DNA from 2 places in the Kitasatospora sp. NPDC057015 genome. Region 2 is predicted to be linked to the other one. Evidence: riboswitches for the same ligand, from Rfam matches in the RefSeq annotation. Region 2 holds a riboswitch; the other holds the start of a gene.

The links. Region 2 has a riboswitch for S-adenosylmethionine ahead of thrC (threonine synthase). Riboswitches for the same ligand answer to the same signal wherever they lie in the genome.
Region 1: another riboswitch for S-adenosylmethionine. It lies ahead of ACFTWP_RS02925 (putative leader peptide); the one in region 2 lies ahead of thrC (threonine synthase).

The regions. Positions count from the first base shown of each region.
Region 1 is NZ_JBHUSG010000002.1:274,024-278,225, reverse strand. Features, by position in the region: gene ACFTWP_RS02945 (DUF1996 domain-containing protein) at 1-16, shown strand, start outside; gene ACFTWP_RS02940 (hypothetical protein) at 120-701, shown strand; gene ACFTWP_RS02935 (LacI family DNA-binding transcriptional regulator) at 867-1,919, shown strand; gene ACFTWP_RS02930 (antitoxin) at 2,117-2,317, shown strand; SAM riboswitch class IV at 2,572-2,684, shown strand; gene ACFTWP_RS02925 (putative leader peptide) at 2,715-2,810, shown strand; gene ACFTWP_RS02920 (AAA family ATPase) at 2,968-4,202, shown strand, end outside.
Region 2 is NZ_JBHUSG010000003.1:238,958-243,159, forward strand. Features, by position in the region: gene ACFTWP_RS04330 (cold-shock protein) at 200-403, opposite strand; gene ACFTWP_RS04335 (MoaD/ThiS family protein) at 1,076-1,354, opposite strand; gene thrC (threonine synthase) at 1,384-2,685, opposite strand; SAM riboswitch class I at 2,703-2,834, opposite strand; gene ACFTWP_RS04345 (glucosyl-3-phosphoglycerate synthase) at 3,014-4,033, shown strand; gene ACFTWP_RS04350 (trehalose-6-phosphate synthase) at 4,075-4,202, shown strand, end outside.

The DNA of each region.
Region 1 (4,202 bases), on a different contig from region 2:
GTACCTGCTCCCCTGACGGTCCCCACCGCCCGACCCGTGCCCGCGACCGCCCCCGCTCCGGCGGGGCCGGTCGTGGGCACGGCCCGTACCGCGGCCCCACCCGCTCCGAAGGAGACCTCATGACCACCCGGCCCCGCCGGCCGCTGTCACGGGCCGCCGCCGTGCTCCTGCTCTCCCTGGCCGCCGCCTGCGGCGCACCGGCCGGGCCCGGCGCGGGCCCGGCGCCGACCACGGGCGCCGCCGCGCCCGGTACCGCCGGGGGCGTGGACCTCGGCCCCTCGCCCGCCGCCCTGATGGTCTGCGCGGGCAGCGTGCCCACCCAGCTGGCCGGGGCCTTCGGCACCGAGACCACGACCCCGCCCAGCGGGACCTGGGCACAGCACCTGTACACCTGCACGTACGCCTACCCCGAGGGCACGCTGCTGCTCACGGTGAAGGAGCTGGCCGACCGGGCCACCGCCGGCGCGCACTTCGAGGGCCTGCGCGGCAGTGCCGGGCCGGTGACGACCGTCGACGGCCTCGGCGAGGCCGCCTTCACCCGGGCGGACGGCTCGACGGTGGTGCGCAAGGACGACTTCGTGCTGACGGTCGACGTGCACGGGCTCCCGGAGCGTTTCGGGAGGCCGCCGCGGAGCCGGCCGAACGTCTCGGTGACGGTCGCGACCACCGTGATGATCTGCTGGAAGGAGCACGTCGCGTGACGGGAAACGTTTCCCGGCGGGCCCGTACCGGGGCTGTCCGGGCGCATTCCGGTGCCGGAGCGCGCTCCGGCGCTGCCCGCCCGGGCCCGATCGGCTCCGGAGGAACGGCTCCGAGCTGTGACTTTCATGGATAGAGCGCTCTCCCATCGTGCTATAAAAGTCACCATGAGCGAAGCCCTCCGGTCCGCCGTCAACCGGTCCACGACCCTGGAGGACGTGGCCCGGGTCGCGGGCGTCTCCCGGGCCACCGTCTCCCGGGTCATCAACGGCATCCGCAACGTCGACCCCGCCATCCAGGAGAGCGTCCGACTGGCGATCGCCAGCACCGGGTACGTGCCCAACGGCGCCGCCCGCTCGCTGGTCACCCGGCGGGCCGGGGCCCTGGCGCTGGTCGTCTCCGGCGCGGGCGCCGAGGCGGACGGCCAGGCCGGTACCGAGGTCTTCACCGACCCCTTCTTCGGGCGGGTGGTCAGCGGGGTCTTCACCGCGCTGCGCCCGCAGGGCCTGCACCCCGTGCTGATGCTCGCCGACGCCCCCGAGGCCCGCGAGCAGGCCCTCGCCTACCTGCGGCAGGGCAACGCGGACGGCGCGATGGTGGTCTCCACCCACGCCGAGGACCCGCTGCCCGCCCTGCTGCTGGAGGCCGGTGTCCCCACGGTGCTGTTCGGCCGGCCCGACAGTCCGCTGCCGATCAGCTGCGTCGACCTCGCCAACCGGGACGGCGGCCGGCTGGCGGCCGACCACCTGCACGCCCGGGGCTGCCGCCGGGTGGTGACCATCGCCGGCCCCTCGGACGTCCGGGCGGCCCGGGACCGGCTGGCCGGCTTCCACGACGCGATGGCCCGCCACGGGCTGCCGTACCTGCCGCACGCCGAGGCGGACTTCACCCAGGCCGGCGGCGAGCGGGCGATCACCCGGCTGCTGATCGAGCACCCGGACGTGGACGGGGTGTTCGCCGCCAACGACCTGATGGCGCAGGGCGCGCTGGCGGTGCTGCGCGACCACGGGCGGCGGGTCCCGGAGGACGTGGCGGTGGTGGGGTTCGACGACAGCAGCGCGGCCACCGCGGGCCGGCCGCTGCTGACCACCGTCCGCCAGCCGGTGGAGGAGATGGCCGCGGAGATGACCCGGATCCTGCTCGACCACATCGCCCGGCCCGAGCGCGGCGCCACCTCGGTGATCTTCGAGCCCTCGCTGGTGGTCCGGCAGTCGGCCTGAGGGCGCGCGCGGGGGCGCCCGGCCGGGCCCGCCATGGGCGGAGGGCGGCCGGAGTGCGGGGAAACGGGCTGGTCGGCGGCCTTCCGCCGGGGGTGCCGGCGGACCGCGGGCCGGGGCGGCGCAGCCCGCCGGGATGCCGATTCCGGATCTCGTGTCGACCATGGACGTAGTTGGTCACCGAAGACGGAGGTCACATCATGTCCATGCTCGACAAGCTCAAAAGCATGATGAAGGGGCACGAGGACACCGCGCAGAAGGGGGTCGACAAGGCCGGCGACATGGTCGACGACAAGACCGGCGGCAAGTACAGCGGCCACGTCGACACCGCTCAGCAGAAGATCAACGACCAGCTCGGCAACCAGTCGATGCCCGGCGAGGACCAGCCGCCGCAGCCCTGACGGCACGGACGTCGGTGCCGCGGGCGCCGTACCCACCCGCTCCCCCCGCCGGCCCCGCCGGCGGGGGACGAGTGGTGCCCGGGCGGCTCCTGCCCCGAGCGGCCGGCACCTCGGGCCCGGGTCGCCGTGGGCTCGTGCTCCCCCGCCCGCCGGGATGGTCGGCCGTGTTACCGGCGGGTCAAAGCCCTGTTGCGTGACAGGGCGTGACCGAACATCGATTGACGGGGCCGTTCGGGCATTCGTACACTCGCAGCGGCGAAGAATGTCAGCTTTGGGCCCCGGCCGGCTGACTGGCAACCCTCCACTGTGGCGGGGTGCCGCCGGGGATAAGCCGGGTGGCATGGGTGTCATGCCGCAAGCACAGGTGCCCCGGCTACACAGGGGGATGGAGACGGTCATGCAGCGCGTGCACGGCAGCCGTGCCGTTCAGCTCAGACTGGTGGCCAGGCTGGCCGTCGACCTCGTCCGCAGTGCCAGCTCACTCTGTCGTTGAGGCCACTCGGCCGCACCCCGTAGAGGGTCGCGGTCCGGTTCGCGCGTCATGCCCACGGGCCCTGTCGGGCCACTGACGCACCTCGTTTCCGGCCTCTCGTACGACGGGTAGCGCAGCGTTGCGCGGCCCGGTCGTGCGCCCTGCTCCAGGAGAGCGGATGCTCACGTCCCCCGCGCGCCCCGCGCGTCCTGTCCATAGATCCGAACTCTCAGGCCGTGACGGCGAGTTGCGGCTTCTTCACGATGCCCTGGACCGCTCGCTGCGCGGCCGGGGCGGCGTCGTCGCCCTGGGCGGAGCAGTGGGGACGGGCCGCACCGAACTGCTGCACGCCTTCTCCGACACCGCCGCCGACCACGGGGTCCGCGTGCTGTCGGCGGCCGGATCGCCGCTGGAGCGGGACTTCCCGTTCGGGATCGTCCACCAGCTGTTCCAGAGCGCCGGACTCGACCCGGCCGCCGACGCCGAGGCCGCACGCCTGCTGGACACCACCGCGACCCCGGCCGACGACGGCAGCCCCCGGCTCACGCCCCGCGCGCTGCACGGGCTCTGCTCGCTGATCCTGAGACTCGCCGAGCGGGTGCCGCTGCTGCTCGCCGTCGACGACCGCCAGGACGCCGACGCCCGCTCGCTGGAGTTCCTGCTCTACCTGGTCCGGCGCACCCGCACCTCGCGGGTGCTGACGGTGCTCGGCTCGCGCGAGACCATGACGCCGCCGAACCCCTTCTTCGAGGTCGAACTGGCCAGCCAGCCGCACCACGAACGGCTCCGGCTCGCCCTGCTGCCGGCCGGCCTGATCAGCGACCTGCTCCGCGAGCGCTTCGGCGCGGATGCCGCACTGCGCCTGACGGCCGAGGCGCACACGCTGACCGGGGGCAACCCCCTGCTCGTCCAGGCCCTGCTGGCCGACCAGGAGGCCGACGGGGCACGGCACGAGCTGGTGGTGGGGGAGAACTACCGGCGGGGGCTGATGAACTGCCTGCACCGGATGGACCCGCTGGCCCTGCGCTACGCCCGCGGCGTGGCCGTGCTCGGCCGGGCCGCCGAGCCCGAGCTGCTGGCCGAACTGCTTCTGCTCGCACCGCAGTCACTGCCCCGGGCGTCCTACCTGCTGCACTCCGCCGGGCTCTTCCGGGACGGCGGGTTCCGTCACCAGACGGCCGGCGGGGACCTGCTGGCCGCCATGACCCCGGAGGAGCTGGCGGCGCTGCACCACCGGGCGGCCCTGCTGCTGCGGGCGTCCGGCGCACCCGCCGCGGTGGTGTCGGAGCAGCTGCGCGCGGCCGAAGGGCACGTCCGGGCACCGTGGGCGGTGCCGGCGCAGCCGGCCGCCGGCCTCGGGGAGGCGCTGGAGGAGGTGCTCAGCGACTGCGACCCGGGCGAGCCGGCCGGCTG
Region 2 (4,202 bases):
CGATCCGGCCGGGCGCGTCGCCCCGCCCGCGCCGCTCCCGCGGCCCCCGCCGCCCGCCGGGCCGCCCGCCGACGCCTCCGATACGCACGACCCGGGCCGGACATGCCGACGGGCCCGTACGACTCACGTCGTACGGGCCCGTCGGTCGAAGCGGATCACCAGCCCGTGGGCCGAGCCGAGGCTCCTGGGTCCGGAAGGGTCAGACCGCCGCGCGGACCATGTCCGCCTGCGGGCCCTTCTGTCCCTGGGAGATCTCGAACTCGACCCGCTGGCCCTCCTCGAGGGTGCGGTAGCCGTCCATCTGGATCGCGCTGTAGTGGACGAACACGTCCGCACCACCGTCGACCGCGATGAAGCCGTAGCCCTTCTCCGCGTTGAACCACTTGACGGTGCCCTGAGCCATTCCGAACTCCCCTAGTGCTGTGCTGGCCCTTCACGGATCCCGCAGGTCGCGGGCCCGGGTCTGGTTTGAGGCCGGCCCGGGGAACCCCCCCTGAGCGCAGCCGTGCACGCCGCAGCCGCCCGCCATGGGCCACCGGACGGTGGTCGTCGAGCGGGTGAATGCGTCGATCGCGGCTGAATGTATCCGTATCGAAGCCCTCTGCAACAGGCCCAGCCAGCGGGAATTCGCGGCAGCCGTCGAGGCGCAATACGGGATGCATGCGGAGAAATTCGGCATATCACGCCGGGCATAGCGGACGAATGCCGCAAATAGCGGCCGGAATTCTGACGCCTGCCTGACATCTTTCACGGGCACGACATGTGAGCCGGTCTCAGCGGCCGGACGGGACACGAACGTGCGGGGCGCCCACGGGGGCGGCGATCGGCTGGCGGGGGAGGGGGCCCGGTCATCAGCTGTCCGACACTTTACTCCGCCTCGGACGGCCGAATTCCCACCCCAACGCGGCGAGCCGCCTTCACGACCGGAGAATTGAATTCCGGACACGAAGGCGGCTCGGTCCACCGGCGCCCCGCCGGCCCTCCCGGGGCGACCGGGGAAGGCGGGACGGAGCGGCCCGGCGGACGGGACCTGCGGGGCCGCGCCGGCGGGTGCCGGCGCGGGCGGCGGGGGCGGTCAGCAGCCGCCGGCCACCGCGGGGATGATCGACACGCTGGCGCCGTCCTTGATCTCGGTTGCCAGGCCCTCGGCGAAGCGCACGTCGTCGTCGTTGACGTAGATGTTGACGAAGCGGCGCAGCTTGCCGGTGTCGTCGAGCACGCGGGCGGCGATGCCCGCGTGGTTCTTCTCCAGGTCGGCGATGACCTCGGCGAGGGTCGCGCCCTCGGCGGCCACCTCGGCGGCGCCGCCGGTGTAGGTGCGCAGGATGGTCGGGATGCGGACGTTGGCGCTCATGGCGGTGGCTCTCCTAGCGTGATGGGGGATCAGGCGGACGCGAGGCCGGCCGACCGGAAGGACTCCAGCGTCGGGCGGATGGTCACGGTCAGACCGGCGTCGGCCACCGCGTCCAGGGTCTTGAGACCGTCGCCGGTGTTGATCGCGACCGTCTCCTTCGCCGGGTCCAGCTGCCCGGTCTCGACCAGCTTCTTCAGCACGCCGATGGTCACCCCGCCCGCGGTCTCGGCGAAGATGCCCTCGGTCCGGGCCAGCAGCTTGATCGCCTCGACCACCTCGGCGTCGGTGACGTCCTCGACGGCGCCGCCGGTGCGACGGGCGATGTCGAGCACGTACGGGCCGTCCGCCGGGTTGCCGATGGCCAGCGACTTGGCGATGGTGTTCGGCTTGACCGGGCGGATCACGTCACGGCCCGCCTTGAAGGCGGCCGACACCGGGGAGCAGCCCTCCGCCTGGGCGCCGAAGATCCGGTACGGGCGGTCCTCGACCAGGCCGAGCTTGATCAGCTCCTGCAGCCCCTTGTCGATCTTGGTGAGCTGCGAGCCCGACGCGATCGGGATCACGATCTGCTCCGGCAGGCGCCAGCCCAGCTGCTCGCAGATCTCGTACGCCAGGGTCTTGGAACCCTCGCCGTAGTACGGCCGCAGGTTGACGTTGACGAAGCCCCAGCCCTCGCCGGCCGGGTCGCCGATCAGCTCCGAGCAGAAGCGGTTCACGTCGTCGTAGTTGCCCTCGATGCCGACCAGCTCGCCGCCGTACACCCCGGCCATGACGACCTTGCCCTGCTCCAGGTCGTGCGGGATGAACACGCAGGACTTGAACCCGGCCCGGGCGGCCGCCGCGCCCACCGCGCCGGCCAGGTTGCCGGTCGACGAGCACGAGAGGGTGGTGAAGTCGAACGCGCGGGCCGCCTCGATGGCGCAGGCCACCACGCGGTCCTTGAACGAGTGCGTCGGGTTGCCCGAGTCGTCCTTGACGTGCAGCTGCGCGGTGAACCCGAGCTCGCGGCCCAGGTTGTCGGCCTTCACCAGCGGGGTCCAGCCCGGGTTCAGGTTCGGCTTGGAGGCGACGTCCGCGGGGACGGGCAGCAGCGGGGCGTAGCGCCAGATCGACGCCGGGCCGGCCTCGATCCGCTTGCGCAGCTCGTCCGCGCCGGCCGAGCCGAAGTCGTACGCGATCTCCAGCGGGCCGAAGCACTCCAGGCACGCGAAACTCGGGCCGAGCGGGAAGCGGGTGCCGCACTCGCGACAGGAGAGTGCGATGGCGGGGCCGAGGTCGACGGAGTCGGTCACGTCTGCGGCGCCGGAAGCGTTGGTCGCGGTGATAGCCATGATGGCGGAGGCCTCTCTCCTCATCTTCCCCGTGACGCGGGCGCGCCACAGGACGGAATTGGCACCTGTCCCGCCGGGCCGCGAAACGGCCGTGCGAGAAGGTTGCCGGGACGTCGACGGGCCGTTCCCTCAGTCCCTCTGGATGAGCTCTGTGAAGTTGTGGTCCTGCGCAGCGGGCGACCCCGGCGTGCGAAGGTCTAAGCGCTGTACGAAGACTGTATCCGAAGGCGTCAACCGTGAAGCGGTCCGTCCGCCACGCGAGATGCCCGACCGACGCGAAGTGCCCCACCGACGCGCGCCATCGAGGGCGCCCACCAAGGAGTGTGCCGTGCCTGCCGAGCTGCCCCCCGCGCTTCTCCCGGAGGTGGCCTCCTGGCTGCGCCGCCGGTCCTGGAGCGCGGCCGACCGACCGGTGCGCGACCTGCTCGCCGCCAAGGAGGCGGCCGGCCGGGCCGGCACGATCAGCGTGGTGCTGCCCGCCCTGGACGAGGAGTCCACGGTGGGCGCCATCGTCTCGACGATCCGCCGGGAGCTGATGGAGCGTCTCCCGCTGGTCGACGAACTGGTCGTGGTCGACTCCGGTTCGGCGGACCGCACCGCCGAGGTCGCCGCCGGCGCCGGCGCGCGGGTGGTGCACCGGGACGCGATACTCCCCCGGCTGCCCGCCGAACCCGGCAAGGGCGAGGTGCTGTGGCGCTCCCTGCTGGTCACCTCGGGCGAGATCGTCTGCTTCGTGGACGCCGACCTGCGCGAGTTCGACCCCGCCTTCGTGTCGGGGATCGTCGGCCCGCTGCTGACCGATCCGGGCATCCAGCTGGTCAAGGCGATGTACGACCGCCCGTACGAGCTGCCGGGCGCCGGCGAGGGCACCGTCGACCCGATCGGCGGCGGCCGGGTCACCGAGCTGGTCGCCCGCCCGCTGCTCAACCTGCACTGGCCGGAACTCGCCGGTTTCGTGCAGCCGCTCGGCGGGGAGTACGCGGCCCGGCGCTCGCTGCTGGAGCGGCTGCCCTTCCCCACCGGCTACGGCGTGGAACTCGGCCTGCTGGTGGACGCCCTGGAGACGGCCGGGCTGGACGCGCTCGCCCAGGTCGACGTGGGGGTCCGCCACCACCGGCACCAGGACAGCCAGGCGCTGGGGAGGATGGCCGCGACCATCTACCGCACCGCCCTGGAACGCCTCGACCGCACCCACCGGCTCAAGGCCTCCGCGGACCTGGTGCACCCGCTGCTCACCCAGTTCACCCGGACCGGCGGGGGCTTCACCGCCCGCACCCACCCGGTCGGCGCGCTGGAGCGGCCGCCGATGCACACGGTCGCGGAGTATGTGAGCCGTCACACCGCGTGAAGGGACGTTTGGGGGCGCCGGACCACGGCAAGGTTCCCATCATGGGCGATCTCACGACGGCACGTTCGAGTACGACCGGAAGCGCCCCCGTCCTGGTGGCGTCCAACCGCGGTCCGGTGTCCTTCAGCCGACGCGAGGACGGCGGCCTGGACCTGCGCCGCGGCGGCGG